DNA from 3 places in the Umezawaea sp. genome. Region 3 is predicted to be linked to each of the others. Evidence: riboswitches for the same ligand, from Rfam matches in the RefSeq annotation. Region 3 holds a riboswitch; each other region holds the start of a gene.
The links. A riboswitch is a leader RNA that binds a small molecule or an ion and turns the genes downstream of it on or off. The one in region 3 is predicted to bind cobalamin.

Region 1 (7,631 bases), on a different contig from region 3:
CATGCCGTCGCGGTTGGCGAACCGGTCGTCCGGCAGGGCCCAGCCCTCCGGTTCGACGGCGAACTCCACGTCGGCGAGGCAGAGCAGCTCCGGTGAGCGCCAGAGGCGGTTGACCGCCTCGGCCGGGTCTACAGTGGACCGCCGTTCGGTCGGGCCCCCCAGGCTCTCGGCGACCACGAGCGTGCGCCGCCAGCCCGCGAGGCCGCGGGCCAGTTCGGCGACCGGCGCGTTGCGCACCAGGACGGAGGAGCGGGCGCGGCACAGGTTGAGCGCGTGCTCGAACGGGACCCCCTCGTCGAGGACGGTGGTCCTGTCCCACGAGCGGCCCGTCTCGGCCACGAAACGCTGGAGCGCTGGGAGATCGGCCACGGGTCAGCCCGTGCGCTTGGTCCGCTTGCCCCGCGCCACCGGCTTGCGCGGCGTGGTGCTGGCCCGGACCGAGGTGATCGGGGTGGCGGCCGCGACTGCGCGCGGCTTGGGCTCGGGAGCGGGTTCGGCCTCGACCTCGTCGGCGGGCGCGGACACGGCCACGGCGGGCGCGGGCCGGGGCCGACGCGCGCTCTCCTGCCAGCCGTGCACGGCCGACCAGGCGGCGACCGAGGTCTCCGACTCCGGCGCGGGCTCGGCGGCGACGTCGGCGATCTCCACGACGTTCGGCACCTCGGTGCGCGCGGTGGTCCGGCCGTTGCGACCCGCCCGCACCGACCACTTCGACGGCTTGGCCTTGCGCACGGGCTCGTCGGACGCCTCGGTGGACGCGTCGGACTTGCGGAACCCGGCGCCGCGCGCCCGACCGGTCGGCTTGAGCACGGACCCGACGAGGAACAGCGCGGTGCGGTAGAGCTTGTGCTCCTTCACCGACGCCTCCAGGTCGGCCAGCGTGGTGTGCACGATCGTCTCGTCCGGCCAGGAAACCTTGTACGCCACCACGATCGGCGTCTCCTCGGGGTACCCGCCCGCGCGCAGCTTCTCGACCAGCTGGCCGGTGCGCGCGGCGGACAGGGACACGGCCATCGTGGTGCCGTGGCCCGCGAACTCCTGGAGGTGCTCGCTGCCCTCGGGCCCGGCGAGGATGAGCGACTGCGCCACGTCCGACGTCGTCAGCTCGCGGCCGATCACGGCCGCGGCGGCGGAGAACTGGGACACGCCGGGCACGACCTCCAGTTCGAGACCCAGCCTGCCGCACGTGTCGTGGTGGTCCTGGACGTCGCCCCACAGCGAAGGGTCGCCCGCGTGCAGCCGCACGACCTTCAGCCTGCTCGCGGCGGCCCTGCGGTAGACGTCGACGACCGCGTCCGGCGACACGCGGGTGAAGTCGACCAGTTCGGCGTCGGCGCGCGCGTGCTCGCGGACGCACTCGGCGTCGACCACGCTCGGCGCCCACACCACGACGTCCGCTTCCGCGATCCGCTTGGCGCCCCTCAGGGTGATGAGATCGGCGGCGCCGGGTCCGGCGCCCACGAACGAGATCCGACCTGGCATCACGGGTGACTCCTGTGGGGACAGTGTGTGTTCAGGGAGAAGCCCCGACCGTACCGTCCGGGCTCGCTCCACTATCGAGTGGCCTCATACGGCATTTCCGCCGTCGCGCACGCCCGGACGAACCGAACCACCGAATCAGGTGACGACGCCGGGTGCGTGTGCAGGTATGACGCGTGCACCCCGCCCACGACGAAACCCTCGGCGACGGGACGGCGGTCGTGGCCCCGCCACTGCCACGCGGGCTGCGCGCCGCTCGAAGGGGTGAGCACCGTCCGGTGGAACTCGTGGCCGGTGATGCGCTGCCCGGCCCGCGCCAGCACGGAGTCGGCGGGGGCGACGGCGTCGCGGTACCCCAGCGTCAGCCGCGCCGACATCGACCCGTCCGCGTCGAGCACGCCGCACATCGGCACGCCGTCGAGCGTGCGGGCGAGGTAGAGCAGCCCGCCGCACTCGGCGTGCACGGGAGCGCCGGTGCGGGCGAGCGCGGCGACGGCCGCGCGCAGCGGCGCGTTCTCCGCCAGCTCGGCCGCGTGCTGCTCGGGGAAACCGCCGGGCAGCACCAGGCCCGCCGTGCCCTCGGGCAGGTCCTCGTCGCGCAGCGGGTCCACCGTCACCACGTCGGCGCCCGCGGCGCGCAGGAGTTCGACGTGCTCGGCGTAGCCGAAGGTGAACGCGGCCCCGCCCGCGACGGCGACGACCGGCGACCCGGTGACCGGCTCCTCGACCTCGGCCTGCGCGCTCCACGCCGGCACGGCCATCGCGGGCGCGACGGCGGCGAGCCTGCGGACGGCGTCCAGGTCGACGTGCTTGGCCACGGCCGCCGCGATGGCGTCCACGGCGGCCAGCGCCTCCGGCCCGTGCTCGGCGGCCGTGATCAGCCCGAGGTGCCGCGACGGCAGCGAGAACGCCGGGTCGCGCGGCAGCACCCCCATGACCTCCAGGCCGACCTCGGCGCACGCGCTGCGCAGCACCTGCTCGTGCCGCTCGGAGCCGACCTGGTTGAGGATGACGCCGCCGATCCGCACGGTCGGGTCGTAGCCGCGGAACCCGTGCAGCAGCGCGGCGAGGCTGCGGGACTGGCCGCGCGCGTCGACCACGAACAGCACGGGCGCGGCCAGCAGCTTCGCGACGTGCGCGGTCGACCCGACGCCCTCGGTGTCGACCCGCCCGTCGAACAGGCCCATCACGCCCTCGACGACGGCGATGTCCGTGCCGCGCGACCCGTGGACGAACAGGCTCGCGACCTTCTGCTCGCCCACCATCACGGTGTCGAGGTTGCGGCCGGGCAGGCCGGTCGCGATGCCGTGGTAGCCGGCGTCGATGTAGTCGGGGCCGACCTTGAACGGCGCGACCCTGCTGCCGGAGCGGCGCAGGGCGGCCATCAACCCGGTCGCCACGGTGGTCTTGCCGCTGCCCGACGCGGGGGCGGCGACCACCAGCCGATTCACCACTCGATCCCCTTCTGGCCCTTCTGCCCGGCGTCCATCGGGTGCTTGACCTTGGACATCTCCACCACCAGGTCGGCGGCGTCCAGCAGGGCGGGTGGGGCGTACCTGCCGGTGATCACGACGTGCTGGTGACCGGGCCTGTCCCTCAGCACGGCCACCACCTCGTCGACGTCCACCCACCCCCAGTGCATCGGATAGGTGAACTCATCAAGAACGTACAGGCCGTGCACCCCCTCGGCGATCCGCCGGGAGATCTCGCGCCAGCCCTCCAGGGCGGCCGTGGCGTGGTCCTGGTCCGTGCCCTGCTTGCGGGTCCAGGACCAGCCCTCGCCCATCTTGTGCCACTCGACCGGCCCGCCCGCGCCGGTCTCCTCGTGCACGCGGCCGAGCGCCTTGAACGCCTCCTCCTCGCCGACCTTCCACTTCGCCGACTTCACGAACTGGAAGACGCCGATCGACCAGCCCTGGTTCCAGCCGCGCAGGGCGAGGCCGAACGCCGCGGTCGACTTCCCCTTCATCTCGCCGGTGTGGACCATCAGCAGTGGCCGGTTGCGCCGCTGCCGGGTGGTCAGGCCGTCCTTCGGGACCGTGGTGGGCTGTCCTTGGGGCACCGTGACCTCCTAGGCGGCGCGGGCCGCGCGGACGACGCCCGCGACCTGGTCGGCGGACAGTTCTTCCAGGCGCAGGCAGGCGCCGTCGAGCGCGACGGCGACCTTCGCGGCCAGGCCGAGCCGGATCGGGCCGTGCTCGCAGTCGACGACGACGGACGCGGTGCCGTCGGCGGACAGCAGGCCCGCCGCGCGCAGGGCGTCACGCATCGGGTCGCCGCCCGCGCCGGTGGACGTGGCGCGGCCGTCGGTGAGCAGCACCAGCAGCGGACGCCGCCGCGGGTCGCGCAGCCGTTCGACCTCCAGCAGCCTGCGGGCCTTGAGCAGGCCGTCGGCCAGCGGGGTCCGGCCGCCGGTGCGCATCCGGCGCAGCCTGGCCGCCGCCGCGTCGACGGACGTCGTCGGGGGCAGGGCGACCTCGGCCGCCGCGCCGCGGAACGTGACCACGCCGACCTTGTCCCGCCGCTGGTAGGCGTCGCGGAGCAGGGAGATCACCGCGCCGCTGACGGCGGACATGCGCTGCCGGGCGGCCATCGAGCCGGAGGCGTCCACGACGAAGAGGACGAGGTTGCCCTCCTTGCCCTCCCGCACGGACAGGCGCACGTCACCGGCGCGCAGCAGCAGGCCGGGGCCGCTGCGGCCTCGGGAGTTCTGGTGCGGAGCGGCGGCGGCGAGCGTGCCGACCACGTGCAGCCCCGCCCCGTCCGCGGTGGACGAGCGGACGACCTGGCCGGTGCGGGCACGGGCGCGCGACCGCCTGCCGGGAGCGCCCTCGCCGACGCCGGGCACCTGGAGGAGCCGGGCGCGGAACGCGGGCGCGGGGGTGGCCGGGGCCCGGTCCGTCGCACCGGACCCGCCCTGGTTCGGCCGCTGGTCCGGGCTCTCGGGAGCCTCGGAGTTCTCGGGGGTGGGCTGACCGCCGCCGTCCGGTCCGTCGGGCTCCGGAGGACCGTCCGGCTCGGGCTCGTCGTCGGCGTGCTCGGCCGCCTGCCGCATGGCGTCGGCGAGCTGCTCCTCCTCCAGCCCCGGCTCGTCGAACGGGTCGCGGCGCTTGCGGTGCGGCAGCGCGAGCCGCACGGCGGCCTCGACGTCGGACTCCTCCACGACCTCGGACCCCCGCCACGCGGCGTGCGCGGCGGCGGTGCGGGCCACGACCAGGTCGGCGCGCATCCCGTCGACCTCGAACGCCGCGCACACGCCCGCGATCCGGCGCAGCTCGGAGTCCGGCAGTTCCACGGTCGGCAGCGCCGCGCGGGCGGTCACGATCCGTTCGGCCAGCTCGGCGTCCGCGGCCTCCCAGCGGGCGGCGAAGCCCTCGGGGTCGGCCTCGTAGGCGAGCCTGCGGCGGATGACCTCGGCGCGCGTCGCCACCTCGCGCGACGCCCGCACGGCCACCGTGAGCCCGAAGCGGTCGAGCAGCTGCGGCCGGAGTTCACCCTCCTCCGGGTTCATCGTCCCGACCAGCAGGAACGACGCCGCGTGCGAGATCGAGACGCCCTCGCGCTCCACGTGCGCGCGGCCCATCGCGGCGGCGTCCAGCAGCAGGTCGACGAGGTGGTCGTGCAGGAGGTTGACCTCGTCGACGTAGAGCACGCCGCGGTGCGCGGCGGCCAGCAGGCCCGGCTGGTAGGCGCGGACGCCCTCGGTCAGGGCGCGCTCCAGGTCCAGCGAGCCGACCAGGCGGTCCTCGGTGGCGCCGACGGGCAGTTCGACGAGCTTGGCGGGACGGCGCTCGGCGGCGTCGCCGGGGTGCGGGCCGTCGGGGCAGGCCGTGTCGACCAGCGGGTCGCAGCCGAACCGGCAGCCCGGCACGACGGCCAGCTCCGGCAGCAGGGCGGCGAGCGCGCGCACGACCGTCGACTTCGCGGTGCCCTTCTCCCCCCTGACCAGAACACCGCCGATACCGGGGTGCACGGCGTTCAGCAGCAGGGCCAGTCGCAGGTCGTCGTGTCCGACGACAGCGGAAAAGGGGTAGCGCGAGGTCATGCGGGGAGGTCCTTCCTCGGGTGTCCACGCCCGTGTCCGGTGGTGGTGACTCGGGGGTCGAGTTCCTGACTCCCGGATCTCCTGCCCGGTCACAGTGGCGGGACCGCGCCGGATTCGCACCGGCTTCCTCGCACACCCCTACAGCTTTGGCATCGTCGCATCCCACGGAGCAGCGACCAACCCCTCGGCGAGTCTGATCACACCCGCGCGCACCCGCTCCACCGGCATCCCGCACCGCTCGACCAGGTGGTGGACGTGCTCGGCGCGCAGGTTCGCCAGCAGCGCCTCGGCGCGGAACTCCGCGTCGCAGCCGGGGTCGACCTGAGCCATCAGCTCGACCAGCCCGTCCCGGATGGGCTCGAACCCGCTGTCGCAACCGCGCTTGCTCGTGACCCGCTCGAACGCCCGCACCAGCGGCAACGTCTCCACGACGTGCTCGAACAGGCTGCTCGCCAGCAAGACCACCCGTTCGGCGGCACTCGTCGACCCGTCGGCCAGCACCCCGGTCGCGAAGTCCCGCCACCCCTCCCCAGCCTGGAGCGCGAGCGCCTCGACCAGGCCCTCGCGGTCGCCGAACCGCCGGAACACCGTGCCCTTGCCGACACCGGCCGCCGCGGCGACGTCGTCCATGCAGACCGCGTCGATCCCCTGCTCCCGGATCAACCGCATCGCCGCGGCCAGGATCGCCTCCCGGTTGCGAGCCGCGTCCGCCCGTTCGACCATCCCCGCCCTCCTCGACTTGACAGAACCGGACTACTGGTCCGTATCGTAGCCCAGAGAGAAACGGACCGACGGTCCGCTACAGCGGGAGGCTTCCATGCGTGCGGTGCGCATCCACGAGTTCGGCGGCCCGGAGGTGCTCCGGGTGGACGAGGTTCCCGACCCGGTCGCCGGGCCGGGCGAGGTGCTGGTCGAGGTGACCGCGATCGGCCTGAACTACGGGGAGGCGCTCCAGCGGTCGGGGGCGTCGAACGAGCTGTACGACTGGTACCCGGAGCCCGCGCTGCCGGTGGTCCCCGGCCTGGAGGTGACGGGCGTGGTCCGCGCGGTCGGCGGGGACGTGTCCACCGACCTGGTCGGCACGGAGGTGGTCGGCTTCGCCCTCCGCGGCGCGTACGCGGAACTCGCCGTGCTGCCCGCCGCGGGCGCCGTCCCCGTGCCCGCGGGCCTCGACGCCCGCCAGGCCCTCGCGCTGTTCCTCCAGGGCGTCACCGCCGCGGGTCTCGTGGACGTCGCCCGGATCCAGCCCGGTGAGCGCGTGCTGATCGAGGCCGCCGCGGGCGGTGTCGGCAGCCTCCTGGTGCAGCTGGTCACCCGCGCGGGCGCCGTCGCCGTGGCCCTCGCGCGGGGGGACGCGAAACTGGCCGCCGCCAAGGAGCTCGGCGCCGACGAGACCGCCGACTACACGAGCCCCGACTGGGTTTCGCGGCTGGAACCGGTCGACGTGGCGCTGTCCTCGGTCGGCGGCGACGTCACCCGGTCCGCGTTCGGCCTCCTGCGCGACGGCGTCGGCCGGATGGTCCTCTACGGCACCGCGTCGGGCTCGTTCGCCGACATCACCGTGAAGGACGTGGTGCGCAAGGGCGTCGGGCTGATCGGCCTGCGCAACCTGGCGGGCGACCCCGCGTACGCCGCCGGGCTGCTGGCCGAGGTGTTCGCGCTGGGCGCGGCCGACGAACTCCGGCCCGTGCTCGGCGAGTCGTGGCCGCTGGCCGAGGCGGCGGCTGCCCACCGCGCCCTGGAGGAGCGCAGGACGACGGGCAAGACGTTCCTGATCCCCTAGCCGGTCACCGGCACGCTCACCGGGGCGCGGAACGACAGCAGCCCGAGCATCGGCGGCGGGGCGACCGACGTGAGCCGGAGGGTGGGGAAGCGGCGGGCGACCGTGCGCAGCACGACCTCGCCCTCCAGCCGCGCCAGGCCCGCGCCCAGGCAGTAGTGCCTGCCGAAGCCGAACGCGAGGTGCCCGCGGGCACCGGACCGGCCGGGGCAGAACGACTCCGGCTCGGCGAACACGACGGGGTCCGAGCCGGTGCCCGCGAGCATCAGCAGCAGCGGCGCGCCCGCGGGCAGGTCGACGCCGGACAGCGTGACCGGACGGCTGGTC
Region 2 (7,631 bases), on a different contig from region 3:
TCGGCCCGCCCGCGGCGGTGGTGGACACGGCCTTGATCTTGTTGACGCCCGCGGCCAGCCGCACCGAGGCGGTCTTCGTGGACCACGTGGTCCACGCGCCGGTGCCGCCGAAGGCGAGTTCGTCCACGGCGAGGGAGCCGTTGACGGTGACGTCGACGGGCCTGCCGGTCGCGGTGCCGTTGGCGTACCGGAAGCTCAGCGTCGCGGCGCCCGCGGTGGGGGCGTTGACGGTGAACTCCACGGCGCTGCCGACGGCGTTGTCGACGTTGACGAAGCCGCTGCCGGTGAACCCGGCGTGGTTGGACTCGACGAGCCCCAACGTGACGGTCGCGCTTTCCGCCTGGTACTCGGTGACCGCGAGAGCGCCGACGCCGCTCGCCACGGCGGGGGCGGCGGGTGCCGCAAGTGTCGGCGCGGCCGGTATCACCAGCGACGCGGTGATGACCGCGGCGCCGAGCCAACGGGGACGGATAGCCACAGGGAGCCTCCCACTCGGGAACGGGTGATCAGGTGGCGGCAGCCTGATTGGTTAAGAAACTTTCCTATCAGTGTGTTCAGCATCTCACCATCACCCGTGGGCTCCCGTCAACGCCCAATTCGGACTTAGCGGTCGAGCGCGCAGGCCAGATCCGCGTCGACGGCTCCCCTGTTCCACGCCGAGACCAGCTCGGACAGCAGGACGGGCCACGGCACCGCGGCCATCACGCGGCGGTGCACGAGGAGCACGAGCTTCCCGGACCGGTCCGGGCCCGCGTCGAACCACAGCACCCGGAACAGCGCGGAACCCGGCTCGCGGGAGACCGCGGCGACCTCCGCCTCCGCGCGGCGGACGAGAGCCCCGCCCGTCAGCTCCGGGGCGGGGATCCGCCGCACCTCGCACGTCGCACCGCGCTCGCGGAGTTCGTCGTGGCGGTCGAACACGTCGCGGACGGCGGCCGTCAGCCGTCGTTCGCCCAGTCCCGCGCGGACCTGCACTGTCATGGACTCGAACACCGGGGCACCCTTGGACGAAGAGTTAGGTTAGGACAGCCTAACTCACGGCTGCGGGGCGTCCACGAAGTGGACCTCGTAGCCGAGGGCGCGGAACATGCCGTCGAGCATCTTCCTGGTGTTCTCGTCCGCCTTGGCCTGCAAGCCGGACTCCTTGGCGGCGTCGGAGATCTTCTGCTCCGCGGCCACGTAGAACGGCTGCTGGTCCGCCGCCTGCACGACGCTGGTCAGCCGGTCGAGCAGCCCCCGCTCCTGGGCGAACACGTAGCTGCGCTCGTGGTTGATGTTCGGCTTGTCGAGCTGGGGCTTCGGCAGCGCGATGTCCACCGTCTTCTTCTCCTGCGACACCGTCATCGAGTCCTCCGCGAGACCGCCGAAGTCGACGTAGGCGTTGACCGTGCCCGCGGAGACGAACAGGGTCCGCTGCCCCGCCAGCACGTCCGGCACGAACCGCACGTCCTTCTCGATGTCGATCACGACCTGGTAGTCGCCCGAGGCGGCGTGGTACTGGCTCAGGTCCTTGATCGACCGCAGCAGCGCGGGCTGGCTGCGGTCGACCGTGTCGGTGCCGAAGGGGTTGAGCTTGGGCAGCACGCCGACGAGCTGGAGCGCCGCGGCGGCCACCACCACCAGGCACACCGCCACGACACCGCGGAACGCCCACCGCGACCCGGACCGCCAAGGAAGCTTCATGCCAGCGGGGGTACCCCTCCCGAACCGGGGTTAGGCGGGGCCGAACGGGGGTATCAGTAGTTGTCGCCGCCGAAGAAGACCTCTTCGAGCCGGTCGGCGGTACCCGCCAGCAGCGACAGCGGGTCGACGAACTCGTGGATGTCCAACGTCTCCAGCGGCAGCGAGTGGCGCAGCACCACGTGGTCCCCCATGATCGCCGCGCCGGAGGCGATGGAGGACTTGCCGACCTCCTCCAGGAACCCGCGGAGGTCGCACCGCGCGGCCAGGCCGACGGGGGAGGCGATCTGCACCCACTCGTGCTTCTCGTCCAGCACCTCGCGCACCAGGATGACGACCTGCGTCCGCTCGTCCTCCTCGTCCAGGTGCTGGAAGTCGAACAGGATGCGGATCTCGTCGGTCTCCTCGGAGATCACGTCGTACTGGTCGCGGACGTACGCCGCGAGGTCTCCCCACGTTGCCATGCCGCCAGTTTAGGGCGGTTCGCCGCGGCCAGGGCCCACAATCCGGCCGTCACGACGGCGATCACCTCCGTGAACACCAGGAGCCGTTCGACGTACCCGATCGGGAACACCCGCCACCACGCCGCGCCACCGGAAGCGTGCACCAGCACGGCGTACAGCAGCGGTGAGAACGCCGCCACCGACAGGACCCCGAGGCCCAGCGTCCACCGGGCGTGGCCGCCCCAGGTCGAATCCCGCACCCACGGCCGGGCCAGCGCGATGGCGGCGATCGGCAGGCTGACGAACGCCAGGAGGCTGGCGGCGCGGTGGATGCTGCCGCTGGAGGACGTCGTCGGCAGCGACCAGTCCTGCTTGGGGAACGCCACGACGAGCGCGAGTCCCAGCGACCACAGGGACAGCGCGACGGCGCCGGTGGAGCACCAGCGGGTGATGCCGCGGTGCACCAGCACCGCCACGATGACCAGGGACCCGGCCGCCAGCAGCGACACGGCGACCTCGAAGATCCACGCGTTGGCGCCGAGCCCGTACTGGCTGATGGTGCGGCGCAGTTCGCCGGGCCGCTGGAGCGCGTTGCGCACGTCCAGCGAGCCGATCATGGCGATGGTGGTCAGGACGGCGGCCAGCCCGCCCACGGCGACCACACGGGAGAGGGCGCTCGTTCTCGTCAGCTCTGCGGTCGTCACGACCGGCAGAACGCCCGGACCGGACACGGGGTTCCGCGCTTCAGCAAACCATCAGGATCCCCTAGCCGCGCGACCTGGCCAGCCTCAGCGCCACGACGGCCGCCACCGCGAGCCCTCCCGTCAGCCACGGCAGGGACGCGCCGACGACCAGCGACCCCGCGGCGAGCGCGCCCGCGACCCCGGCCGCGACGGCGACCCGCGGTCCCACCCGATCACCGTCACCCATCCGCCACGCCCCCGCTTGCTGATCACCCTGCCTCGTCACCGTATCGCATGACATGTGCAACAAAGACCATGTTGGGCCGTGCGACGAGCCCTACCCCCACATGTAGTATCCAACGCGCTGATGGTTCACCCGCGGTCCGACCGCGGGTGAGGCAAGAGGGAATCCGGTGCGAATCCGGAGCTGCCCCGCAGCGGTGAGCGGGAACGACCGCCGTCATGAAGCACTGGACGCGAGTCCGGGAAGCGACGGCCAGTAGGTCCGCCGGCGAGAGCCGGAGTGCCCGCGAGTCCGAAGACCTGCCACCAGCGTGCGCGCGGCCTGCGCGCACCACCCCGGTGCCCCGAGGGAGGGCGCGCGCGGACGGCTGTCGGCACCCCGGTGCCGCGCTGCCTCGCGCCGCTCCCACCCCCGGTCGCCGGGTGTCCACCGAGCTCGCGAGGAGAGAGCCGTGAAGTCGCACCCCAGCCCCGACGGCTGACCCTCCGCGCACCCTCGTCCCCGACCGTCGAGCACCGCTCGCCGGGCGCTCCCGCACGCCCTCGACCCCCGTGGAGAGTCATGCCCCTGACAGGTTCACCCGTTCAAGTCCCGGTGATCGGCCGCGACGGAACGGTGTCGCAGTTCGACCCGACGAAGATCGCCACGGCCGTGGCGAAGGCCTTCCACGCCGTCGAAGGAGCGGAGAAGGCCGGTTCGCAGCGGGTGCGCGAACTGGTCGCCGAGATCACCCGCCAGGTCGGGGAGAAGCTCCTCGGGCAGGCCGGACCGGACCGCGGCGTGCACGTCGAGCAGATCCAGGACCAGGTCGAACTCGTGCTCATGCGCGACGGGCACCACGGGGTCGCCCGCGCCTACGTGCTGTACCGCGAGGAGTGCGCGAAGGCCCGCTCGGCCCAGCCCGCCACCACCCCCGTGCGGCCGTCGCTGACCGTGCGGCACCCGGACGGCCGGGTCGAGCCGCTGGACGACGACCGGCTCGAGCTGGTCGTCTCCGAGGCGTGCGCCGGACTGCCCGCGACGTCGGCCGAAGCCGTGCTGGCGGAGACCCGCCGCAACCTCTACGACGGCATCACCCGCGCCGAGCTGGCCGTCGCGCCCGTCCTGTCCGCGCGCACGATGGTCGAGATCGATCCGGACTACTCGCTGGTCAGCGCCCGGCTGCTGCTGGACGGGCTGCGCGGGGAGGCCCTGACGTTCCTCGCGGGCGAGGACGACGAGGCCAACCACGCCGAGATGTCGGTGCGCTACCCGGACTACTTCGCCGCCTTCGTGCGGCGCGGGGTCGAACTGGGGCAGCTCGACCCGCTGCTGGAGGAGTTCGACCTGGCCCGGCTCGGCGCGGCCCTGCTGCCCGACCGCGACCTGGCGTTCCAGTTCCTCGGGTTGCAGGTGCTCTACGACCGGTACTTCCTGCACAGCGACGAGAACCGCTACGAGCTGCCGCAGGCGTTCTTCATGCGCGTGGCGATGGGTCTCGCGCTGCGCGAGGACGACCGCGAGGCGCGGGCGGTCGAGTTCTACGAACTGCTGTCGTCGTTCGACTTCATGTGCTCCACGCCCACGCTGTTCAACGCGGGCACCACCCGGCCCCAGCTGTCGTCGTGCTTCCTGACGACGGTGGACGACGACCTCCAGGGCATCTTCCACGGGATCAGCAACAACGCGCTGCTGTCGAAGTTCGCCGGCGGGCTGGGCAACGACTGGACCCCGGTCCGCGGGATCGGCGCCCACATCAAGGGCACGAACGGCAAGTCGCAGGGCGTGGTGCCGTTCCTGAAGATCGTTAACGACACCGCCGTCGCGGTGAACCAGGGCGGCAAGCGCAAGGGCGCGGTGTGCGCGTACCTGGAGACGTGGCACATCGACGTCGAGGAGTTCCTCGACCTGCGCAAGAACACCGGTGACGAGCGCCGCCGCACGCACGACATGAACACCGCGAACTGGGTGCCGGACGAGTTCGTGCGCCGCGTCCGGTCCGGTGGCGACTGGACCCTGTTCTCCCCCGACGAGGTCCCGGACCTGCACGACCTGTTCGGCGACGCGTTCGCCGCGCGGTACCGGGAGTACGAGGCCGCGGCGGACCGCGGCGAGGTGAAGGTGTTCCGGCGGCTCAGGGCCGCCGACCTGTGGCGGCGGATGCTGACCATGCTGTTCGAGACCGGGCACCCGTGGATCACGTTCAAGGACCCGTGCAACCTGCGGTCGCCGCAGCAGCACTCCGGTGTCGTGCACTCGTCCAACCTGTGCACCGAGATCACGCTGAACACCGACCTCGACGAGGTCGCGGTCTGCAACCTCGGGTCGGTGAACCTGGCCCGGCACACCGGCCCCGACGGGATCGACAGCGCGCGGCTGGAGAAGACCGTGCGGACCGCCGTGCGGATGCTCGACAACGTGATCGACGTGAACCACTACACGATCCCCGAGGCCCGGCGGGCGAACATGCGGCACCGGCCGGTCGGGCTGGGGCTCATGGGGTTCCAGGACGCGCTGTTCGCGCTGCGGATCGCGATGGGGTCGGACGCGGCCGTGGAGTTCGCGGACCGGAGCACGGAGGAGATCAGCTACTACGCGATCTCGGCGTCGGCGGACCTGGCGGCCGAGCGCGGGGCGTACGAGTCCTACGAGGGTTCGCTGTGGTCGCGGGGGATCCTGCCGTTCGACTCGATCTCGCTGCTGGCCGCCACCCGCGGCGCCGACCTGGAGCTGGACCGGTCGTCCGCCCTGGACTGGGCGCCGGTGCGGGAGCGGGTGCTCGCGGTGGGGATGCGGAACTCGAACGTGATGGCCATCGCGCCCACGGCGACGATCGCGAACATCTGCGGCGTGAACCAGTCGATCGAGCCGCTCTACCGCAACCTGTACGTGAAGTCGAACATGTCGGGCGACTTCACCGTCGTGAACCCGGACCTGATCCGCGACCTGAAGGCGCGCGGCCTGTGGGACGAGGTGATGGTGAGCGACCTCAAGTACTACGACGGCAGCCTGTCCCCGATCGAGCGGATCCCGGACGAGCTGAAGGCGCTGTACGCCACGGCGTTCGAGCTGGACTCGAAGTGGCTGGTCGAGGCTGGGGCCCGGCGGCAGAAGTGGATCGACCAGGCCCAGTCGCTGAACCTCTACATCGACCGGCCCAGCGGGCGGAAGCTCGACGAGCTGTACCAGCTCGCGTGGCTGCGCGGGTTGAAGACCACCTACTACCTGCGCTCGCAGAGCGCGACCCACGTGGAGAAGTCGACGCTGCGGGGCACGGACGGGAAGCTCAACGCCGTCTCCCCCGCCGGCGTGCCCGTGGCCACCGCACCGGCGATCGTCGCCGACGCGGGTGCGGCCGTCTGCTCCATCATCGATCCCGATTGCGAGGCCTGCCAGTGAGTTCGGACGTGTTCGCCAGCGCCGGTCCCATCGAGGTGGGCGCCGCCCGCGTCAGCGTCGACGACAAGGCGATGATCAACTGTCGGGCGGACGTGAACCAGCTGCTGCCGTTGAAGTACCACTGGGCCTGGGAGAAGTACCTGGCCGGGTGCAACAACGCGTGGATGCCCACCGAGGTGTCGATGCAGGCGGACATCTCGCTGTGGAAGTCGGCCGACGGTCTGACCGAGGACGAGCGGCGGGCGATCAAGCGGAACCTCGGGTTCTTCGCCACCTCGGAGTCGTTGGTGGCCAACAACATCGTGCTCGCGGTGTACCGGCACCTGACCAACCCGGAGTGCAGGCAGTACCTGCTGCGGCAGGCGTTCGAGGAAGCCGTCCACACGCACACGTTCCAGTACGTCTGCGAGTCGCTCGGCCTGGACGACGGCGAGCTGTTCAACATGTACCGGGAGATCCCGTCGATCACGGACAAGGCCGCGTGGGCGCTGAAGTACACGCGGCACCTGGAGGACCCGTCGTTCTCGACCGGGACGCCGGACCGCGACCAGGCGTTCCTGCGGGACCTGGTGGCGTTCTACGTGGTGTTCGAGGGCATGTGGTTCTACACCGGGTTCGCCCAGATCCTGTCGCTCGGGCGGCGGAACAAGATGGTGGGGATCGCGGAGCAGTACCAGTACATCCTGCGGGACGAGTCGATCCACCTGAACTTCGGCATCGACGCCATCAACCAGATCAAGATCGAGAATCCCCACCTGTGGACGGCCGAGTTCCAGGAGGAGATCCGGACGATGCTGGTGGAGGGGTGCGAGCTGGAGATCGCCTACGGGCGGGACACGATGCCCCGCGGGCTGTTGGGGTTGAACGCCGAGCTGTGCGAGCGGTACATGCACTTCATCACTAATCGGCGGTGCGCGCAGTTGGGGCTGGAGGCGGTGTTCCCGGTGACGGAGAACCCGTTCCCGTGGATGTCGGAGATGATGGACCTGAAGAAGGAGAAGAACTTCTTCGAGACCCGGGTGATCGAGTACCAGAACGGCGGGTCCCTGGAGTGGTGAGGCGCTGAGACTGACCGTCGGTTCCGGCCGGGGGTAACCGCCGGTTCCAGCGGGGTGTGGTCGATGTGACCTGGGGTTCTTGGCCTTGAAATTTGTCGGCTGGCAGCGTCGCACCTGCCGTTTGGGCCGACAAGGGCCACAAGAG
Region 3 (7,631 bases):
CGCTGCTGTCCGGCATGAAGACCGTCGGCGAGCTGTTCGGCTCCGGCCAGATGCAGCTGCCGTTCGTGCTCCAGTCCGCCGAGGTGATGAAGACCGCCGTGGCGCACCTGGAACCGCACATGGAGCGCGCCGACGACGGCGGCAAGGGCCGGATCGTGCTCGCCACCGTCAAGGGCGACGTCCACGACATCGGCAAGAACCTGGTCGACATCATCCTGACCAACAACGGCTACGAGGTCGTGAACCTCGGGATCAAGCAGCCGATCACCACCATCCTGGACGCCGCCGCCGAGCACCGCGCGGACGCCATCGGCATGTCCGGTCTGCTGGTGAAGTCCACCGTGGTCATGAAGGAGAACCTCGCCGAGATGAACTCGCGCGGGGTCGCGGCCCGGTGGCCCGTCCTGCTCGGCGGTGCCGCGCTGACCAGGGCGTACGTCGAGAACGACCTCACCGAGATGTACCTCGGGGACGTCCGGTACGCCCGCGACGCCTTCGAGGGCCTGCGGCTCATGGACGCGATCATGGCGGCCAAGCGCGGCGAGCCCGCGGCCGTCGACCCGGAGGCCGGGGCGAAGGCCGCCGAGCGCAGGGCGCGGCGCGAGCGGTCGCTGCGGATCGCGGCCGAGCGCAGGGCGAAGGCCGAGGCGCAGGAGACCGCGCCCGTCCCCGCGCGCTCGTCCGTCGCGGTGGACGTGCCGATCCCGACCCCGCCGTTCTGGGGCAGCCGGGTCGTGAAGGGCATCCCGGTCGCCGACTACGCCGCGCTGCTCGACGAGCGGGCCACGTTCATGGGCCAGTGGGGTCTCAGGGGCGCCCGCGGCGGCGGCCCGACCTACGAGGAGCTGGTGGAGACCGAGGGCAGGCCGCGGCTGCGGTACTGGATGGACCGGTTGACCACCGAGGGCGTGCTCGCGCACGCCGCCGTGGTCTACGGCTACTTCCCGTGCGTCGCCGAGGGCGACGACCTGGTGGTGCTGCGGGAGCCGCGGCCCGACGCCGCCGAACGGCTCCGCTTCACCTTCCCGCGCCAGCGCCGCGACCGGCGGCTGTGCCTGGCCGACTTCTGGCGGCAGCGCGACGCGGCCGTCCGGGAGGGCGTGGTCGACGTGGTCGCGTTCCACCTCGTCACCATGGGGCAGCCGATCGCCGACTACGCCAACGAGCTGTTCGGCAAGGACGCCTACCGCGAGTACCTGGAGGTGCACGGCCTCGGCGTGCAGCTCACCGAGGCGCTCGCCGAGCACTGGCACCGGCGCGTCCGCGAGGAGCTGCGCTGGCCCGACGGCGGCCCGGTCTCCGCCGAGGACCCCGCCGACGTCGAGCAGTTCTTCAAGCTCGGCTACCGCGGCGCCCGCTACTCGTTCGGCTACGGCGCCTGCCCGGAGATGGAGGACCGCGCGAAGGTCGTCGAACTCCTGGAACCCGACCGGATCGGCGTCGTGCTGTCCGAGGAACTCCAGCTGCACCCCGAGCAGTCCACCGACGCGTTCGTCGCGCACCACCCGGAAGCGAAGTACTTCAATGTCTGATGGTCGACCCGCCGGTGTCCTCTGGGACATGGACGGCACCCTGCTCGACTCCGAGAAGCTGTGGGACATCCCGCTCTACGAGTACGCGGAGAAGCTGGGAGGCACGCTGTCGCTCGCGACGCGGCAGGCGATGGTGGGCTCGAACGTCCCCACCACGCTGGCGCTGCTCTACGGCGACGTCGGTGTCGAGCCGACGCGGGAGGACCTGACCGACGCCGCCGCGTGGATCGCCCGCCGCACCGAGGAGGTGTTCCGCGCGGGCCTGCCGTGGCGGCCGGGCGCGGTGGACGCGCTGCGCGCCGTGCGGGACTCGGGCGTGCCGATGGCGCTGGTGACGTCGACCGAGCGGGCGCTGACCGAGGTCGCGCTCGACACGATCGGCCGCGAGCTGTTCGACGTGACGGTGTGCGGGGACGAGGTCGACGGCCTCAACAAGCCGCTGCCCGAGCCCTACCTGAAGGCCGCCCGGCTGCTCGGCGTCGAGCCGACCGCGTGCGTCGCGATCGAGGACTCGCCGACCGGTGTGGCCTCCGCCGTCGCCGCGGGCTGCACGGTGCTCGTCGTGCCGTGCGACGTGGAGGTCGAGCCGGGGGAGCGGCGGGTGTTCCGCGAGTCGCTCGTGGGTGTGGACCTGGACGTGCTGTCCGCGCTGTGACGCCGGTGGTGGGAGGGGAGCCCTTCCTCGTGGGGCTCCCCTCCCACCCCGTGCTCAGACGGCCGTGACCGACCTGATCTTCGTGGTGCGGCGGACCGCCGGGTCGATCAGCAGTCCGAACGCCACGCCGAGCCCGATCCACAGGGTCGCCGTCTCGGCCAGCGAGGCGAGGCGGAAGTCCCAGAGGACGCTCGACGGCATGTCGGCGGGCACGGCGTCCGGCGGCGGCGGGAACACCAGCAGCAGGACCGTCACCGCGGCGACCGTCGCGAGCAGCACCGCCGTGGCGCGCACCGGCGCGGCCAGGTGGCCGAGCCGCGAGGCGAGGAAGCTCGCCCCGTACGCGACCGCGATGCCCGCGACGATGAGCCCGAGGTACAGGCCCGTCCGGTAGTCGACCGTCGACGGGTCGCCGACGGCGGGCGGGTTCGCCGGGTACTTGACCGCGGGCAGCAGCGCCGCGACCCCGAACGCCGCCAACCCCAGCGTCGCGCTGCGGAAGAACGGCTGCCCGTCGGTGAACCAGCGCCGCGTGCAGGCGAAGACCGTCGCGAACAGCGCGCCGACCGCGAGACCGACGACGACCGCGGCCAGCACGCCGCCGAAGACCTGGGTGCCCCGGCTGAACAGCTCGCCGTGCTCGTGCGCGTCACCCTCGACGTGCTCGGCCGCCGCGCGGGCCTCCTCGACCGCCAGCGCGGCGCGGATCGGCACCTCGACGACGAACAGGCCCACGAGTCCCGCCGCGAGCCCGGCGATGCCGCCCGCGGCCACACCGCGGGTCAGCAGTCCGGTGTAGGTGGTTGCCATGCGGGCGCCGCCTAGTGGCACGGGACGCCGAGGGCGTGGCGTCCGTCGTGGAAGAACTCGTGGACCGTCTCGGCGGTAGCGCCCAGCGCGACACCGTTCTCCTGGAGGACGACCCAGGCGACGATCAGGGCCACGAGTGCGACGGCGAACGCCCATTTGGGCACGGTGGTGGACGGTGTCAGTGCGGGGCTCGTCATGACGGGCTCCTCCATACCTCGTGGAAGGTCAACGGTGTACTCGGCGCCGCAGCCGGTCTCCTGACTCCCAGGTCACCGCTAGCCCGCGTCTTCCCAGCAGAACTCTTCTGCCAGTGACGTTCCCGGCGGGGTCGCTACCCGGTCACAGTGGCGAGGACCGCGCCGGATTCACACCGGCTTCCCGTCCACTGCGGCGGTGGAACCGTAAAGGTCCCACGTGCTCCGGCACAACCGACCAGACGAGTTGTCGTGTGCGCCACCTCGGCGAACGGACAGTCACCACCGCGACGGGCGCTACCTCGCGGGCAGCGGGCAGTCCCCGCACGTCCCGCCACCGTCCAACCGGTAGTAGAGGCAGCAGCTGCGCCGCCGGAACACCACCTCGCCGGGGAACGGCACGAACTCGCCCGCTCCCCGCAGCGGCGGCTCCGCGAACAGCGCGGCCCCCACCGCGAGGCACTCCTCGGCGCTCGCCGTCCCGGACCGGGCCAACGTCCGCAGCCCACCCGCCGCGGACGACACCGCGTTCCCCCACAGCAGCCCGGCCGCCACCCCGCTCTCCCGGCGGATCGCGTCGACCACGGGCGCCATCGCCTCGACCACCCCCGGCCGGGTGACCGGGTCGGCCAACCGCACCTGCACACCGCTTTCGGGGGAGTACCGCCACCACACGTTCGCGGGCCGGACGTCCGGCACCGCACCGCCGAGCACGTGCGCGGCCACCACCGGGCACAGCAGCCGAGCCGTGTAGCTCAGGAAGAACAGGGACGCGGCCACCCTCCGCTCCGCCGTCCGGTACCGCACGCCGATGGCGTCGAGCGCGTCCCCCAGAGCCGGCCCGCCGTCGAGCAGCGCCTCACCGGAGGCCCAGGTCGAGTCGGGCCTGCCGACGTCGAGCACGAAGAACGGACTGATGCCACGCGCCTGCCGCAGTGTGGCCAGCACCCTGGCGAATTCCGACACGCCCCGAAGCTACCCGGCCACCACCCGCGCCTTCAGCCGCCCGTCGGCGGGGGCTACCCCAGCGCGACCACCGCGTCGACCAGTGCCGTGCCGTCGAGCAGCACGCGGTCGTTGTGGTCGGCGTCGACCGCGACCACCGAGGCGCGCGCCGCCCGCGCGACGACCAGGCTCAACGGAGGCGGCACCACGGTGTCGGCGGTGCCGTACACGACCGTCGTCGGCACCCCCGCCCTGGCGACGTGCTCGGCCACCGGGAAGCGGTCGCGCAGCAGCAGGCCGACCGGCAGGTACGGGTGGTGCACGCGTCCGGCCGAGGCGAGGTCGACGAACGGTGAGCGCAGGAGCAGGCCCGCGGGCGGGTGTTCCACGGCCAGCTCGGCGACGACCGCGGCGCCCAGGCTCTCGCCGAAGTACAGCATCCGGTCGGGGGTGACGCCGGAGTCCAGCAGGTACCGGTGGGCCGCGCGCACGTCCAGCGCCAAGCCCTCCTCGGTGGGGCTGCCGGGGTTGCCGCCGTAGCCTCGGTAGTCGAACAGCAGGACCGCGAACCCCGCGTCCACCAGCGCCGCCGCCAGCGGGACGCGGTCCCCCCGGTCGCCCGCGTTGCCCTGCGCCACGAGGACCGTGCGACCGGGGCCGGGGAAGTGCCACGCGCCGAGGTCCAGGCCGTCGGACGTGCGCAGCACGACCGGCCGAGCACCGGGCGCGAGCGCCGGGGCGGTGTCGTCCGGGAAGTAGACCAGGTGGCGCTGGAACACCCAGAGCGCGCCGACGAGGACCACGGGCACCAGTGCGGCCACCGCGAGGCGCCACACGTCAGGCCTCCGCGGGGCGGTGGGCGAACGTGCGGCGGTAGTCGTTCGGCGTCACGCCGACCGCGCGGTTGAAGTGGTGGCGCAGCAGCGCGGCCGTGCCGAACCCGCTGTGCCTGGCGACGTCGTCGATGCCGAAGTCGGTGTCCTCCAGCAGTTGCCGGGCGCGCAGCACGCGCTGGGCGGTGAGCCAGCGGTGCGGGGTCGTGCCCGTCTCCGCGACGAAGCGGCGGGCGAACGTGCGCTCGGACAGCGTGGCGCGCCGCGCCAGGTCCGCCACCGCGTGCTCGGTGTCGAGGTGCTTGAGCATCCAGGTGAGCAGCGGGGAGAGGCTGTCGGCCGTGCAGTCCGGCACCGGGAGTTCGACGTACTGGCGCTGGCCGCCGTCGCGCTGCGGGGCGACGACCATGCGGCGGGCGATGGCGGTGGCGACGGCCGAGCCGTGTTCGCGGCGCACGAGGTGCAGGCAGGCGTCGATGCCGGACGCGGTGCCCGCGCTGGTGATGATGTTGCCGTCGTCGACGAACAGCACGTCGGGGTCGAGCCTGGCGAGCGGGAACCGCTCGGCGAAGTTCTCCTTCTCGCGCCAGTGGGCGGTGCAGCGCCGTCCGTCGAGCAGTCCCGCCGCGCCGAGCAGGAATCCGCCGCTGCACACCGAGAGGAGGGTCGCGCCCGCGTCGGCGGCGTCGCGGAGCGCCCGCAGGACGGCGGGCGGGTACTCGTCGCGGATGGTGAACGCGGGGACGGCGACCAGGTCGGCGCCGACGAGCGCGTCCAGGCCCAGCGAGGGGGTGATGGTGACGCCGACCTTCGTGCCCAGCGGCGCGCCCGGCTCCTCGCCGCACACCCGGAACTCGATCGGCGGAACGCCGTCCGCGGTGCGGTCGACGCCGAAGACCTCGCAGATGAGCCCGAACTCGAACGTCTCGACGCCGTCGATCAGGACGCACGCGACGGTGTTCAGCATCGCCCCAGCATAGTTGGCAGGATTTTGTCGCACAACGTCAGAGCTGCCACTGTTGGCGGGATGTTGTGCAGCGAACACTTAGTGCCATGACAAGCGCACTGATCGTCCTCGCAGTCCTGGCGCTGGTGGGCTACGGCCTGGAGCGCCGCACGAGCGGCCGGTCCGGGCCGCGTCCGCGGCTGGCGGGCAGCTCCGACGTCCTCGACCGGGACCTCCAGCGGGTGGCCGCCGACCTGCGGGTCGCGCCCCCCGCCGAGCGCGCCGCCACCGCGCGCGACCGCCGCGTGCTGGTCGTCCGCCGTGCCGGTCTCCCGGTCTGACCCGGTGCGCCGGGCCCGGTGACGGGGCTCGGCGCACCGCACTACTCCGCCGACGGGTCCGGCAGGCCCGCGGCCACCTGGCGCAGCGCGTTGCGCACGAGCTGGGTGATCGGCGCGGGCTTCGCGGTGGTGAGCCACTTGTCCGTCGCCACCTCGACCGCCGCCCACACCGTCGCCGCCACCAGTCGCGGGTACAGGTCGCGCCCGACCCTGGTGCCGGTCCGCTCCGCCACCACCTCGGCCAGCTCGCGCTCGGCGATCGCGTTCGTCTTGAGGAACTCCCCGAGCAGGCTCGGTTCGCTCGTCATCAGCCGGATGCTGGCCGTCCACTCCGGATCGGGGCTCTTGCGGTCCGCCCGGTACGGCGAGAGCGCCGCGTAGGTGATGGCGTCCCACAGCGGCTCGGACGCCGGACGGCCCCGCAGCACCTCGGCGACCCCGCGCGCCCGGTCGAGGTGCCTGGCGGCGATGGCCTCCGCCTTGCCGCCGAAGTAGTTGCTGAACGTGCGGTGCGACACCCCTGCCGCCGCGGTGATGTCCTCGATCAGGGCGTTCTCCACGCCGCGCTCCACCGCGAGCCGCACGGCCGCCCGGATCATCGCTTCTCGCCTGGCCGACTTCTTCTGGTCCCGCAGGCCGAGTGGTGGGGTCGTCATCGCGCCACGATAGTGCCGATCTTGCCCGCTGTGCAAGATTGCGCGGAGTGCAAGACGACCTCCCCCGGTCGCGCGGAGGTGTACCCCGTCAGTCCACTGGGTGGACATTCGTGCCCAGATGCACTGCGTCCGGGCGCGGGGTGGGAGGATTCCCGCTCGTGAAGACCTTCGACGAGCTGTTCGCGGAACTCAGCGAGCGCGCCCACACCAAGCCAGAGGGGTCCGGCACCGTCGCAGCACTGGAGGCCGGCGTCCATGCGCAGGGCAAGAAGGTGCTCGAGGAAGCCGGCGAGGTGTGGATCGCCGCCGAGCACGAATCCGACGAGCGCCTGTCCGAGGAGATCTCACAGCTCCTCTACCGGCTGCAGGTGTTGATGCTGGGCCGCGGGCTCACCTTGGACGACATCTACAAGTACCTGTAAGAGGGGATCCCCATGCTGCGCGTGGCTGTTCCGAACAAGGGCGCGCTCGCCGAGCGCGCCTCCGAGATGCTCAGGGAGGCGGGCTACCGCCAGCGCAACGAGCAGCGCGACCTCACCGTCATCGACTCCGCCAACGACGTCGAGTTCTTCTTCCTGCGCCCCAAGGACATCGCGATCTACGTCGGCTCCGGCAGGCTGGACCTCGGCATCACCGGGCTCGACCTGATGCGCGACTCCGGCGCCAGCGTGGAGCCGCGCCTGTCGCTCGGCTTCGGCGGGTCGACGTTCCGCTACGCG

Region 1: linked by a shared signal. The riboswitch ahead of AC156L_RS01740 (putative cobaltochelatase) and the one ahead of AC156L_RS25255 (CbtB domain-containing protein) in region 3 are both predicted to bind cobalamin.
Region 2: linked by a shared signal. The riboswitch ahead of AC156L_RS07275 (ribonucleoside-diphosphate reductase subunit alpha) and the one ahead of AC156L_RS25255 (CbtB domain-containing protein) in region 3 are both predicted to bind cobalamin.

The regions. Positions count from the first base shown of each region.
Region 1 covers NZ_DBNGPQ010000011.1:4,617-12,247, reverse strand. The annotation lists gene AC156L_RS01760 (hypothetical protein) at 1-369, opposite strand, end outside; gene AC156L_RS01755 (cobalt-precorrin-4/precorrin-4 C(11)-methyltransferase) at 373-1,482, opposite strand; gene AC156L_RS01750 (cobyrinic acid a,c-diamide synthase CobB) at 1,554-2,933, opposite strand; gene cobO (cob(I)yrinic acid a,c-diamide adenosyltransferase) at 2,927-3,541, opposite strand; gene AC156L_RS01740 (putative cobaltochelatase) at 3,551-5,524, opposite strand; cobalamin riboswitch at 5,564-5,704, opposite strand; gene AC156L_RS01735 (TetR/AcrR family transcriptional regulator) at 5,663-6,247, opposite strand; gene AC156L_RS01730 (quinone oxidoreductase family protein) at 6,342-7,307, shown strand; gene AC156L_RS01725 (cytochrome P450) at 7,304-7,631, opposite strand, start outside.
Region 2 covers NZ_DBNGPQ010000041.1:106,977-114,607, reverse strand. The annotation lists gene AC156L_RS07305 (cellulase family glycosylhydrolase) at 1-478, opposite strand, end outside; gene AC156L_RS07300 (condensation domain-containing protein) at 604-981, opposite strand; gene AC156L_RS07295 (DUF4230 domain-containing protein) at 1,036-1,683, opposite strand; gene AC156L_RS07290 (hypothetical protein) at 1,737-2,144, opposite strand; gene AC156L_RS07285 (DUF998 domain-containing protein) at 2,093-2,827, opposite strand; gene AC156L_RS07280 (hypothetical protein) at 2,889-3,035, opposite strand; cobalamin riboswitch at 3,158-3,371, shown strand; gene AC156L_RS07275 (ribonucleoside-diphosphate reductase subunit alpha) at 3,612-6,428, shown strand; gene AC156L_RS07270 (ribonucleotide-diphosphate reductase subunit beta) at 6,425-7,486, shown strand.
Region 3 covers NZ_DBNGPQ010000109.1:77,543-85,173, reverse strand. The annotation lists gene metH (methionine synthase) at 1-1,532, shown strand, start outside; gene AC156L_RS25265 (HAD family hydrolase) at 1,525-2,187, shown strand; gene AC156L_RS25260 (CbtA family protein) at 2,242-2,997, opposite strand; gene AC156L_RS25255 (CbtB domain-containing protein) at 3,009-3,194, opposite strand; cobalamin riboswitch at 3,228-3,402, opposite strand; gene AC156L_RS25250 ((2Fe-2S)-binding protein) at 3,489-4,157, opposite strand; gene AC156L_RS25245 (alpha/beta hydrolase) at 4,211-4,972, opposite strand; gene AC156L_RS25240 (GlxA family transcriptional regulator) at 4,974-5,936, opposite strand; gene AC156L_RS25235 (hypothetical protein) at 6,023-6,256, shown strand; gene AC156L_RS25230 (TetR/AcrR family transcriptional regulator) at 6,298-6,912, opposite strand; gene AC156L_RS25225 (phosphoribosyl-ATP diphosphatase) at 7,071-7,334, shown strand; gene hisG (ATP phosphoribosyltransferase) at 7,347-7,631, shown strand, end outside.